Regions from separate parts of the Paraburkholderia sp. J69-1 genome, predicted to be linked through region 1. Evidence: riboswitches for the same ligand, from Rfam matches in the RefSeq annotation. Region 1 holds a riboswitch; each other region holds the start of a gene.
The links. A riboswitch is a leader RNA that binds a small molecule or an ion and turns the genes downstream of it on or off. The one in region 1 is predicted to bind glycine.
Positions count from the first base shown of each region.

Region 2: linked by a shared signal. The riboswitch ahead of U5A67_RS06455 (D-amino acid dehydrogenase) and the one ahead of U5A67_RS24065 (trimeric intracellular cation channel family protein) in region 1 are both predicted to bind glycine.
Region 3: linked by a shared signal. The riboswitch ahead of gcvT (glycine cleavage system aminomethyltransferase GcvT) and the one ahead of U5A67_RS24065 (trimeric intracellular cation channel family protein) in region 1 are both predicted to bind glycine.

Region 1 covers NZ_CAJMZG010000013.1:208,695-213,230, reverse strand. The annotation lists gene U5A67_RS24075 (TAXI family TRAP transporter solute-binding subunit) at 1-892, shown strand, start outside; gene U5A67_RS24070 (surface-adhesin E family protein) at 908-1,309, opposite strand; partial or broken gene U5A67_RS24065 (trimeric intracellular cation channel family protein) at 1,320-1,971, opposite strand; glycine riboswitch at 2,191-2,280, opposite strand; gene U5A67_RS24060 (ABC transporter transmembrane domain-containing protein) at 2,416-4,203, shown strand; gene U5A67_RS24055 (sensor domain-containing diguanylate cyclase) at 4,247-4,536, opposite strand, start outside.
Region 2 covers NZ_CAJMZG010000003.1:161,338-165,873, forward strand. The annotation lists gene U5A67_RS06450 (porin) at 55-1,164, shown strand; glycine riboswitch at 1,345-1,435, shown strand; gene U5A67_RS06455 (D-amino acid dehydrogenase) at 1,601-2,869, shown strand; gene U5A67_RS06460 (4-hydroxy-tetrahydrodipicolinate synthase) at 2,778-3,740, opposite strand; gene U5A67_RS06465 (hypothetical protein) at 3,742-4,113, opposite strand; gene U5A67_RS06470 (MarR family winged helix-turn-helix transcriptional regulator) at 4,259-4,536, shown strand, end outside.
Region 3 covers NZ_CAJMZG010000004.1:349,132-353,667, reverse strand. The annotation lists gene U5A67_RS09840 (hypothetical protein) at 149-517, shown strand; glycine riboswitch at 786-877, shown strand; glycine riboswitch at 913-1,045, shown strand; gene gcvT (glycine cleavage system aminomethyltransferase GcvT) at 1,156-2,274, shown strand; gene gcvH (glycine cleavage system protein GcvH) at 2,356-2,736, shown strand; gene gcvP (aminomethyl-transferring glycine dehydrogenase) at 2,807-4,536, shown strand, end outside.

The DNA.
Region 1 (4,536 bases):
AAACGTGCAGCGCATGCGTTTCGAGCCTGGCGTGAAACTCGCGCTCGTGCAGTCCGATGTCTATCAGGCTTATGTCGATATGGCCAATTCCGGCAATCAGGACGCCGGCACGACGATTCGCCCATTGCGTCTGATCATGCCGCTTTACGACGAAGAGATTTATTTCGTCGTCCGCAATGATTCGCCGATGAAGAGCATCAACGAGATCAAGGATAAGGTCATGAGCGTCGGGCTGATCGGCAGCGGCACGGCGCAATCGGCCACCACGCTGTATCGCCTGATGTTCGGCCAGCCGATTCCCGATCAGAACGCGCAGCATCTGAGCAACGAAGATGCGCTGGCCGCGCTGATCGTCAAGAAGATCGACGTGGCGATTATCGTCGCCGGTCAGCCCGCGAAACTTTTTACCGACATGAATCCGAATCTGCTGCAGCAGATCCGTTTCCTGCACGTCGATCCGGCCGCGCCGGAAACCGCGCGCGCGAAACAAACCTATTTCCCCGCGACGATTCACACCTCCAGCTACCCGAACTGGCTCAAGGAAGATGTGCCGACGTGGACGGTCAAAGCCTTTCTCGTCACCTACGATTACAACCTGCGCGATACGGTCGGCAATCTGCGGCGTTTTGCCGATTCGCTCTGCGTGAACTTCGACAATCTGCAGGAGCACGGCCATCCGAAATGGAAACAGGTCAAGCTGGAACTGCCTGGACTCGGTAGGGGATGGCAATACTATCAGCCGGTCGAGCGGCGCCTGAAGGCGTGCTTCGCGCATCGCGCCGCGACGCAGGCGGCCGCCGGTGCGGGCGCGCAGCCACGCGCCCCCGCGCAGGTGGTCAATGGCCGGCCGTGTTCGGATCAGGAGCGCCTGCTGCTGCTTTGCGGCAAGTGAAGCGAAACGCAGGCTTCATCCACGCGAAGCGCAGGCGATCTTCATCAACGTGCGGGCCGGCCCCACGGGGTCGACCTGCTCGAAACGAATCTTCGGTTCGACCGCCCGCGCGATTTCATCGCCGTTCGCATCGTAGGCCAGCAGGCTCGCCAGGCCAACTTTGCGCGCCGTGCAGCGGAACGCGAATAAGGCGCGATCGTGGGTTTCCTGCTTCGCGCCAATCAGATTGGGCGGGTCGAACTCTGTGCGCGTCCACACCTTGACGATGCCTGCTTCGGCGGCAATCGAGGAAGCGTCGTAATAGATCGTCGCGCCGGAATCGTGTGAGAGCACGCGCCACTGCACGGCGTGGGCCGCAGCCGCGTAAAACAGCAAACCCATGCAGCCGGTCGTGGCGGCGAATTTCCCGACGCTCACTGCGATGGAATCAATCGTGCAACGCGCCACGCTTTCCTCCTGCATTGCTGCGTTGAGCCAGTGCAAAAACCGGCAAACGCCAACCGCGCCAGCGCGGTCAGGCGCAAGGATAAACCGGCCATAAAACTCATGGCGGTATTCAGATCGGTATCGACGCCGGCGCTGCGCAACAGCAGAAAAAGCCCCGCCGTCAGCAGCGAAACGCTCGCATACATCTCGTGGCGAAACACAATGGGCACGCGATTGCACAGCACATCGCGCAATATGCCGCCGACGATGCCCGTCGCCAGACCCGCCATCATCACGACCGGCACGCGATATTCCATCGTCAAAGCGACATTGCAGCCGATCAAGGTGAACGCCATCAGACCCATTGCATCGAGTACGAGAAATATCGTTTGCAGATGTCGAAGATATGGCGCGATCAGCATCGTCAGCAAACCCGCGCACAGCACGAGATACAGATAAGCGGGATGCTGGGTCCACGCGACCGGAAAATGGCCGAGAAAGATATCGCGAACCGTGCCGCCGCCCAGTGCGGTAACGAACGCAATCACCAGAACGCCAAACACGTCGAACACGTCGAACTTGCGGCGGCCAGCGGCCAGCGCGCCGGTCATGGCTTCGGCGGTAATGGCAAGGAGATAGATGTAATTCAGCATGCTGCGCACCTCGGTAAAACGAGCGGCAGCGGGAACGACAACAGCAGAAAAAGCATAAGAACCTGGAAAAGAACAGGGTGCGCGATGCACACCTCGAAAGCCTCTCCCTCTGTCCTTTTACCTGAGAGTTTGGGCTCGTTACGAGCCTGCCCCTTCGGTGGACCGCGATCCTTGCACGCGCATCGATCGCGTGAATCGCAGCCTCTCTCCAGTCGGCGAAATTCTCTCGTGGTACATGTGCCTGAGCGATTCCGGGAGCTTGCGCCTTCGGCGGAGGCACAGATGGCCTCTCTCTCCCACGAAAGAGTCGGCGCAATTATCGGTGTCGATAAAGCTTCGTGTCAAATACGCGACGATGCGATGTCCGCGCACGGCCTGGAGTCCATTGAACGATAATCGCGTTTCAACGCCCATCGATGCCCTCTCGCGAGGGCGAGGAAATCCATGCCAGACGCCGCTCCCCGCTCCGCCCGCATCACCCCGTTGTTCGCCCTCTTGCCTTTCCTGCGGCCTTATGCGGGGCGCTGGGCGCTGGCGTTTCTCGCGCTGCTGACATCGGCGGGCGCCACGCTCGCGCTGCCCGTGGCGTTCAAATATCTGATCGACCGCGGCTTCGCGAGCGGCGAGCGCACGCATATCGACCGCTATTTCATCGCGCTCTTTATCGTCTCGCTGATACTCGCGGCGGCGACGGCCCTGCGCTTCTATTGGGTTTCGTGGCTTGGCGAGCGGGTCACGGCCGATTTGCGCCGCGCGGTCTACGACCACGTCATGCGCATGAGCCCGGAATTCTTCGAGACCACGCAAACCGGCGAAGTACTCTCGCGGCTAACCACGGATACGACCTTGATTCAGGCCGTAGTCGGCACGAGTCTGTCGCTTGGTTTGCGCAACGCGCTGCTGACGATCGGCGGCGTGACGATGCTGGTGACGACGAGTCCGGTGCTATCCGCCTATATCATCGCGACGCTGATCGTGGTGGTCGCGCCCATCGTTATTTTCGGGCGCCGCGTGCGGCGTCTGTCGCGCGCGAGTCAGGACAAGGTGGCCAATGCAAGCGCACTGGCCGGCGAAGTGCTCAACGCCATGCCCACCGTGCAGTCGTACACGCAGGAAAATTACGAAGCGCGGCGCTTTGGCGGCGCAGTGGAAACGGCCTTTGAAACAGCACTCACGCGCATTCGCGCACGGGCGGGGCTCTCCGCCGTGGTGATCGTTTTCGTGTTCGCGGCGATTGTGTTCGTGCTGTGGCTGGGCGCGCAAGCGGTACTGGCCGGGCGCATGACGGCGGGCCAGTTGTCCCAGTTCATCCTTTACGCAGTATTCACGGCGGGCGCGGTGGGCGCGGTCGCCGAAGTCTGGGGCGATCTGCAACGCGCCGCCGGTGCCACCGAGCGTCTGCTGCAACTGCTGGCCGCGCGTTCGCCGGTTGTGGAAGCCGCCGCGACCGTGCCGCTGCCGGCACAAGGCGAAGGCATCCGCTTCGAGAATGTGAGCTTTTCGTATCCGTCGCGCGCAGGCGTGGCTGCACTCGACGGCTTTACGCTCGATGTGCGTCCCGGCGAACATGTGGCGCTGGTCGGGCCTTCGGGTGCGGGCAAAACCACGCTGTTCCAGTTGCTGCTGCGTTTTTACGATCCGCAGTCCGGCCAGATTTCGATCAACGGCGTGCCCACGCAACAGGTCTCGCTCAACGCGCTGCGCCAGTCGATTGGCGTGGTGTTGCAGGAATCGGTGATTTTCTCGGGCAGCGTGCTCGACAATATTCGCTACGGCATGCCCGACGCGAGCCTCGCGCAAGTGCAACGCGCCGCTGAAATGGCCGCAGCCGCCGGCTTTATCGACGCATTGCCGCAAGGCTACGATACGTTTCTGGGCGAGCGTGGCGTGCGTTTGTCGGGCGGTCAGCGGCAACGCCTGGCGATTGCGCGGGCGATCCTCAAGAACCCGCCCGTTCTGCTGCTCGACGAAGCCACCAGCGCGCTCGATGCCGCCAGCGAGCGCCTCGTGCAGACCGCCCTCGATAACGCCGCGCAGAACCGCACGACGCTGGTGATCGCGCATCGGCTGGCGACCGTGCAACAGGCCGACCGCATTGTCGTGCTGGAACATGGCCGCATCGTCGCGCAGGGACGTCATGCCGAACTGCTGCAAAGCTCGCCGCTTTACGCGCAGCTTGCGGCGCTGCAGTTCGAAACGAGCCCGGGCGATCTACCGGCAAATATCGGTTAGCGTTCCGAATTAACTGGAGGAGTGCGTGATGCGCGCGGCAGCATCACGCCATTTCGATGCGATTGCGCCCGCGATCTTTCGCCTCGTAAAGCGCGTGATCGGCGGCGCTGAATGCCTCGCGATAACCGTTATCGCCCGATCCATTGCGCCAGACATGCGTCGCGCCCAGGCTCAAGGTCACGACGCCCAGCGGCGAGCCACGGTGCTCGATGGCAAGCCGCTCGACACCCGCGCGAACGCGCTCCAGCGCAAGACCCATTTCGGCGCGCTCGATGCCCGTGAAAAACAGTGCGAATTCTTCGCCGCCCACGCGGCCCGCGATCATATTGTGTT
Region 2 (4,536 bases), on a different contig from region 1:
AAACTCTTGTTTCCACAGAGCGCTGCATTTCGACGGCGCCATTCAGGAGACACCGTGAAGCCCCAATCCGCAACCTTCGCCACCACCGCTTTGGTCACGCTGGCCGCCGCCGCGCTCGGCACGCCTTGCGCCCACGCTCAATCGTCGGTCACGCTCTACGGCATCGTCGATACCGCCATCCAGGTCGCCAACACGGGCGGCCAGACCGTCGTGCGCGAAGCGTCCAGTTCCGTCGCGCCTTCGCGCTGGGGTTTCTTCGGCAAGGAGGATCTGGGCGCGGGCTATACCGTCGTCTTCAAGCTGGAAAACGGCTTCAACGTGAATTCGGGCGCGTTGGCCAGCAGCACAGCGCTCTTCAACCGCGAGGCGTGGGTTGGCATCCGCGGTCCGTTCGGGCAGATTCAGGCGGGCAACAACTACACGCCGCTGTTCCTGAGCTACGTGACCTATTCGATCGGCGAACTCAATGCGCTGGCCTGGGGCAACGCCACCAACAATTACGTGTTCGTGCCGGTCGCGCGCACGGCGAACTCGCTGCGTTATGTGTCGCCGGAAATCGCGGGCTTCACGCTGCGCGCGCTCTATGCACGCGGCGCGAACGGATCGGGCGGCGTGCCGGCGTCGCTGGGCGACACGCTTTCGGCTGGCATGAACTTCAAGGCAGGCGCGTTTTCCGCCGATGTCGATTATCTGCAGCAGCGTTTCGCGCCCACCGCCACGCTCACGACCAGCACGCAAGTCGGCACCGGGCGCTATTACCTGATCGGCGCGTCATACGATTTTGGCGCCGTGAAAACCGCCGCGCTTTATCAGATGCACCGCAACGCCACCGGCGTGAGCAGTTCGATTTCGAGCGCCTACGCCACGCCCAATCACGACTTCTACGAAGTGAACGCCTTGATCCGCCATGTTGCGGGCGGTTCGCTGCTGGCGAGCTTCGGCCAGTACTGGCTGCGTTCGGGCGGCGACGGCCACGCGCTCTCGTGGGCCTTGCGCTATGACTATCTGCTGTCGAAACGCACGGGCTTTTATGCGGGCGTGGCGGGCGTGCGCAACCACGGATCGACGGCATTTACCGTGACCGATGCAGCCGGCCCAGGCATCGCCGTGGGCGCGGGCAAAAACATCACGACGGAAATCATCGGTCTGGTGCACAACTTCTGATACGCGGATTAACAGCGATGGCGGATGCCGCGGGCAAGCCGCGCGAATCGGTGCCGCACGCGTGCCGATAGAACGACATCGCGCTGCGCGATAGAAAATCTATCGGCGAAACATCGCAGAGCGAATTTTGAAAAAGCGGTTGCCGTGAGCACTCTGCCCCGCTAATCTTGAGGCGTTCTCACACGCTGCATGGAAGAGATCGTCCTACCGGAACGACGCCGACGGAGCAACCGCCCCGGAAACTCTCAGGCAAAAGGACCACGCAGCCGGAACATCTGGAGAGCGGCGCATCGCAACGATGGCGCCCACCGAAGGGGAGCCTCGCGCGCCGTAAGCACGCAGGCGAAACTCTCAGGTACATGGACAGATGGGGCATCGGCGCCGGTTGCAATCGGCCGGCGATGCCTAATGCGCTTCACGCACTCTGGACCATGTCATGTCACGAATCGCCGTTATCGGCGCCGGCATTACCGGCGTCACCACCGCCTATGCACTCGCACGGCGCGGCCATAGCGTCACCGTTATCGATCGTCACCGCTATGCCGCGATGGAAACGTCGTTTGCGAACGGCGGCCAGCTATCCGCCAGCAATGCGGAAGTCTGGAACAGCCGCGCCACGGTGCTAAAAGGCCTGCGCTGGATGATGCGGCGCGATGCGCCGCTGCTGATGAATCCGCGCCCCAACTGGCATAAATACTCGTGGATTGGCGAGTTTCTGCGCCAGATTCCAAACTACCGCAGCAACACGATCGAAACGGTGCGGCTCGCCATTGCGGCGCGCGAACATCTCTTTTCGATTGCGCAAAGAGAGTCCATCGATTTCGATCACGAACAGCGCGGTATTTTGCACTTCTATGCAACGCAAAAGGAATTCAATGCCGCGACGAAAGTGAATACGCTCTTGCGCGAAGGCGGACTCGACCGGCGCGCCGTCACGCCCGACGAAATCCGCGCTATCGAACCCACGCTTCAGGGCGACTTCTTCGGCGGCTTCTTTACTGAATCCGATTCCACCGGCGATATTCATAAATTCACGCGGGGTCTCGCGCAAGCCTGCGAGCGTCTGGGCGTGGCGTTTCAATATGACACAAGCGTGCAATCGATCGTCGATGCTTCAAGCGGCAAGGTTGAAATCGCTTCCGTGCGCGACGCCTTGCCTTCGACATCCACATTCGACCGCGTCGTGATTTGCGCGGGTGTAGGCAGCCGCGCTCTGGCCGCGCAGGTGGGCGATCACGTCAACGTTTATCCCGTGAAAGGCTATTCGATTACCGTGTGTCTGGACGACGAAGCGAGCCGCGCCTCCGCACCGTGGGTAAGCCTGCTCGACGACGCGGCGAAAATCGTCACGAGCCGGCTGGGCGCGGATCGTTTTCGCATCGCCGGTACGGCAGAAATCAATGGCGCGAATCGCGATATCCGCTCGGATCGCATCGAGCCGCTGGTGCGCTGGGCGCGTGAGCACTTCCCTGCGATCTCGACTTCGCGCGTGATCCCGTGGGCGGGTCTGCGGCCGATGCTGCCCAGCATGCTGCCGAAGGTCGGACGCGGGCGGCAGCGCAACGTCTTCTACAACACGGGGCACGGGCATCTGGGCTGGACGCTTTCGGCGGCTACGGCCGATGCTGTCGCGTCGCTGGTTGACGAAGACGTCGCAGCAACGCGTGCGCCGCTTGTTGCGCAGGCGGCTGCGGCTGGCCGATAAGCGCCCGCAATTCGTCGAGTTCGATGCGCGCCGCTGCGAGGCGGCGCACGAGAGTCTCGTCGGCGGGTGTGATGGGCATGCGCGTTTCGGCGCGCAGGCTTGCGTCGAGCGACATCATCGCCTTGATTGCGCTGGGGTTGGGCGCGGCAAATAGCAACCGTAGAACCGGTTCGAGATGCGCGAATAACTGCGTTGCTTCCTCTGCCTGCCCTGCGTTGAAAAGCTGTTGCACGTGTGCGAGCAGATCGGCACACACGTGGGCGCTCGCCAGAATGCCGCCGGTTGCGCCTGCACGCAGGCAATCGAGAAACGCATCGTCGTTGCCGCACAACATGGCGATGGGTAGCGCGCCGAACGCATCGAAGCGTTCGCGCGCGCATGCCTTGATTGCCTTGATTGCCTTGATATTAGGAATACGTATTAATTCGGAAACTGTCTCCGCAAAAATACCAACCCCAGTTCGATGCGGCACATCGTAAAGCACGATATCGCGCCCGGTGACCTGAGCCGTCTGAGTGAAATGCCAAAGCAGCCCAGCCTGATTCGGGCACAGATACGCCGGCGCACTCACCAGATAGCCGGCCAGATCCCAGACTTCCAGCCGGTGGATTTCATCGACGAAATCTGCCGTGTCGATACCGCCCACGCCTGCGATCACGGGAATACGTCCCGCGACGACTTCGGTAATCGCCTGCATCACCGTGCTGCGTTCGCTGCGGTCCAGCAAGGCCGCCTCGCCGGTCGTCCCCAATGCGACGAGCCCTGCGATTCCGCTATCGACGGATCGCTCCGTCAAGGCTTCGAGCGCGGCCACGTCCACGGTGCCTTCGCGAAACGGTGTCACGAGCGGCAGCCAGATTCCTTTGTACATATCAGTTCGCCTCGCTGTCGTGGCGCGGGCGCAGTGCGCTCACCGTTGCCTCCGGCACGACACCCAGCAGCGTATGCAAGGTGAAGCCGAAATCCTCGGGCGCGATATCGAGCCGGACGATCACCGACTCGCCGCGCTCGCACGTGCGCGTCACATAGACACCTAATGCCGAATGCAGCAGCGCCACCAGATTTGCGCGCGAATCGGCCAGTGTTTTGCCTTCGAGCGCAATATCGAGCCACGCGCGCGGCGCGCGAAACGGCAGAACGGCGGCGCTCGAACGGCGCAGGACAGGAAGCGTCGAAGAAACCGCTACGGAATGAGCGTGTTGCATGCGATTGGGCACGGCAAGCGTGCGTTGTGTCGATGACAAGCAGCGTATCGGGCTTCGCGTAAAGCAGGCGTAAAAATCATGGGCAGCGCCGCAAAGACCGTGAATGCAGGCGCGTGGTAACCTCCTGGCGGCTGGCCGTGCTGGCACCTGTACAGCACAGCCGGCAACGCACCTAGGAGCACAGATGAACCCCGCCAAACCCGCCCGCCCCACGCTTCCGCACAAGCACGACCTCGAAGCCATGTCGGCCTTCCGCTACGACTTGCGTAAATTCCTGCGCGCGTCCGAGGAAATCGCCAATGCCGCCGGCATCACCACGCTCCAATATCAGTTGCTGCTGCATGTCTGCGGCTTCCCGGACCGGCAATGGGCCACCGTGGGCGAACTGGCCGAACGCCTGCAGGCCGCGCCCAACGGCACCGCCGCGCTGGTTTCTCGCTGCGAATCGGCCGGACTCGTGAC
Region 3 (4,536 bases), on a different contig from region 1:
TACCTTGCAGTCCGCCGACGCGGCTGAAAGGTCCATACAAACGGTTACATCTGCCGCAAGCCGCGCGGTCATCGCACCGCGCGCGCGGGACGTTTGCCGACGTACAACGCCAAAAAGAGCAGCAATGACCACAAGGAGAGTCGAAGCAATGACCCGTATCAACCGTGCCTTCCGCCGTACCGTTCAATTCGCCGCCGCGAGCGCGCTGGTTTCGACGCTCGCCGCGTGCGTCGTCAACCAGCCCGCGGTACGCAGCGGCCCGAATCCGCATGAAGTGGCCGTGGACCGTCTGCATCAAATCGATGCGCGCATCGACAACCTGAGCCATCGCATCGACAACCGCGTGAATCAGGGCTACTACCCGCCGCCCCAGGGTGGCGCGCTGCATCACCGTCTCGACACCATTCGCGGCGAAGCGCATGACATGGCCGCCCAGCATGGCGGCGGCATTTCGGGCGACGAACAGCACGTGCTGAATCAGGAACTCGATACGGCGGCGCGCGCGATCGGCGAATAAATCCGCCGCAGCGCATCGCTTGACGAAACGGGCCGCCTTCGCGCGGCCCGTTTTCTTTTGCGCGCGCGCTGGAACCGAACGAACCAAACGAACCAAGCGGGCCAGATCGCAAGCCAAAAATCGCCCGTCTGCGCGAGCACGGCGAGCACAAACGCCCTCGCGCAAACCCTTGCCAGGCGGCCATCGCAGCCTTTAGCGCGTAGCTACCCGCCGCCCCGAAACCCATTTTTTCCGGATTGACACAGCCCCACGGCGTCCAGCACAATCGCTGCGCGCGTCGGGAGAGCGCGCCGTCGAAGTCGGATGGCGCCGCCGAAGGGGCAACCCACAAACTCTCAGGCAAAAGGACCGTGCGCGCCGGACCGCTGGATCGCCACAGGCGAATCGGCACTCAGGTCCGCAACTCTGGAGAGCGGCAGTAGGACGGCGGCGCGGATCGTAACGCACCCGGACGTTCAGGCTGCCCACCGAAGGGGCGCGCGTCTTTCGAGGCGCAATCTCTCAGGTATCGAGGACAGAGGGGCCATGCAGGAAACGACCACGGGCATTGTGCCGGCGGCGTTTCCTGCATGGCCTTTTTCGTTTTCGCGCGAAATCACGTGAATTCCGCACGAAACCTCGCGACCGCCTGAGGCCCCATGACCGAACTCAAACGCACCCCGCTGAACGACACGCACCGCGCGCTCAATGCCCGTATGGTCGACTTCGGCGGCTGGGACATGCCCGTCAACTACGGCTCGCAGATCGACGAGCATCGCGCCGTGCGTACCGACGCCGGCATGTTCGACGTCTCGCACATGTGCGTGGTCGATTTCGCCGGCGCGAAGGCGCGCGAGTTCTTCGCCCGCGCGCTCGCCAACAACGTCGCCAAGCTGACGGTGCCGGGCAAGGCGCTCTACTCCTGCATGCTCAACCCCGAAGGCGGCGTGATCGACGACCTGATCGTCTATTACTTCGCCGACGATGCATTCCGCACCGTCGTCAACGCGGGCACCGCCGAAAAAGACATCGCCTGGTTCGACAAGCTCAACGCCGAAGGCGGCTTTGGCCTGACCATCACGCCGCGCCGCGATCTGGCGATCGTCGCCGTGCAGGGCCCGAACGCCCGCGAAAAAGTCTGGCAGGTTGCGCCCTCCTCGCGCAGCGCCTCCGAAACGCTCAAGCCTTTCAATGCCGCGAAGATCGAAGCGACGCCGTTCGGCGAGCTGATGATCGCGCGCACCGGCTACACCGGCGAAGACGGCTTCGAAATCGTCGTGCCGGCCGCCGCCGTCTGCGAACTCTGGGATGCGCTGGTACGCCAGGGCGTGAAGCCCTGCGGCCTGGGCGCACGTGACACGTTGCGCCTCGAAGCCGGCATGAATCTCTACGGCCAGGACATGGACGAAGGCGTTTCGCCGCTCGACGCGGGCCTCGCCTGGACCGTCGACATGAAAGAGCCGCGCGACTTCACCGGCCGCGCCGCGCTCGAAGCCAATGGCACGCGTTCGACCTTCGTCGGCCTGATCCTGCATAAGGAAAACGGCAAGGCCGCGGGCGTGCTGCGCGCCCACCAGAAGGTCCTCACGGCGCAGGGCGAAGGCGAGATCACGAGCGGCACTTTCTCGCCGACGATGCAGGAATCGATCGCCTTCGCGCGCGTGCCCGCGGGCGTGCAGCCGGGCGACGCCGTGCAGGTGCAGATCCGTGACAAGGCCCTTCCCGCAAGCGTGGTAAAACTCCCGTTCGTGCGCAACGGCAAGGTAATGGTCGCCTGATCCTGTCCGCATAGACAGGCTTCACGCCGCGCACGCCTCCCTCTTTTCAAGCCCTATAAGCAACCACGCACTGGAGCAACCATGAGCATCCCGGCCGATCTGAAATACACCGAATCGCACGAGTGGGTCCGCACCGAAGCCGACGGCACGCTGACCGTCGGCATCACCGATCACGCGCAGCAGGCGCTGGGCGACATCGTCTTCCTGGAACTGCCGGAACCCGGCCGCAAGGTCCACGTCGATGAAGCGGTCGCCGTGATCGAGTCGGTCAAGGCCGCTTCGGACATCTACGCACCGGTCGCGGGCGAGATCGTCGCGTCGAACGCCGAACTCGTCGATACCCCGGAAGACGTCAACAGCGAGCCCTATGACTCGTGGCTCTTCAAGATCAAGCCCGCCGCAGACGCCACGCCTGACCGGCTGATCGACGCCGCCGCCTACGAAAAGGCAATCGGCGCTTAACCCCAACCGCATCGGCGCGGCGGCGCGAGGCTCCTGACGGGCCTCGCGCCGCCCGCCGGCAGGAAATTTCATGAAGCTCGAACACCCGGATCGTCTGATGAACACCTCGCCCTCGGCTATTTCGCTCGCGGCACTCGAAGCCCACGACGCCTTCGCCGCCCGTCACATCGGCCCCGATACGGCCGACCAGCAGGCGATGCTCGATGCGCTGGGCTTTGCCTCGCGCGCCGCGCTGATGGACGCGGTGATTCCGGCGCAGATCCGCCGCAAGGAAACGCTGCCGCTTGGGCCCTTCGCGCAACCGCGCTCGGAAGCCGAAGCGATCACCGCCCTGCGCGCGCTCGCCGACAAGAACCAGGTGTTCCGCTCGTACATCGGGCAGGGCTACTACGACACGCATACGCCGGCCGTGATCCTGCGCAACGTGCTCGAAAATCCGGCCTGGTACACGGCTTACACGCCGTATCAGCCGGAAATCTCGCAGGGCCGCCTCGAAGCCCTGCTCAACTATCAGCAGATGATCGTCGACCTCACGGGTCTGGCGATCTCGAACGCCTCGCTGCTCGACGAAGCCACCGCCGCCGCCGAAGCCATGACGCTCGTGCAGCGCGTGGGCAAGTCGAAGTCGAACGTGTTCTTTGTCGCCGACGATGTGCTGCCGCAGACCATCGAAGTCGTGCAGACGCGGGCAAAACCGATCGGCATCGAAGTCAAGGTCGGTCCGGCGGCTGACGCTGCGCAGGCAGGCGCTTTTGGCGTGCTGCTGCAATACCCGGGCGCGAACGGCGATGTGCGCGATTACCGCGAACTCGCCCAGGCCGTGCACGCTGCAGGCGGCGCGGTGATCGCCGCCGCCGATCTGCTCGCGCTCACCGTGCTCACGCCGCCCGGCGAATGGGGCGCGGACGTGGCCGTGGGCAACTCGCAGCGTTTCGGCGTGCCGATGGGCTTCGGCGGCCCGCACGCCGCTTATCTCGCGGTGAAGGACGAATTCAAGCGCCAGATGCCGGGCCGCCTCGTGGGCGTGACCGTCGATGCGAACGGCAACCCGGCGCTGCGCCTCGCGCTGCAAACGCGCGAACAGCATATCCGCCGCGAGAAGGCCACTTCGAACGTCTGCACGGCGCAGGCGCTGCTCGCGATCATGGCGAGCATGTACGCGGTCTATCACGGCCCGCAAGGCCTGAAGCGCATCGCGCTGCGCGTGAACCGCGTCGCGGCGATCCTCGCGGCCGGCGCGAAGCAACTGGGCTACACGCTCGCCAACGCGTCGTTCTTCGACACGCTCACCTTCGAAGCCGGCGCGCGCACCCAGGCGCTGCACGACGCGGCGCTCGCACGCGGCATGAACCTGCGCCGCGTGAGCGAAACGCGCGTGGGCGTGTCCGTCGACGAAACCACGACGCGCGCCGATCTGGCCGACCTGCTCGCCGTGTTCGCGCAAGCCGCGTTCGCGGGCGAAACGCCGTCGGTCGACAAGCTGGACGCCGAGCTTGCCGCTGCGACGAACGCGGCGAACGCGACGAACGCGACGTTCCCGGCCGCGCTCGCACGTGAAAGCGCCTACCTCGCGCACCCGGTTTTCAACCGTCACCATTCGGAAACGGAAATGCTGCGCTATCTGCGCAGCCTGTCGGACAAGGATCTCGCGCTCGACCGCTCGATGATCCCGCTCGGCTCGTGCACGATGAAGCTCAACGCCACGTCGGAAATGCTGCCGGTCACGTGGCCCGAGTTCGGCCAGATTCACCCGTTCGCGCCCGCCGAACAGACCGTCGGTTATCGCGAAATGGTCGATCA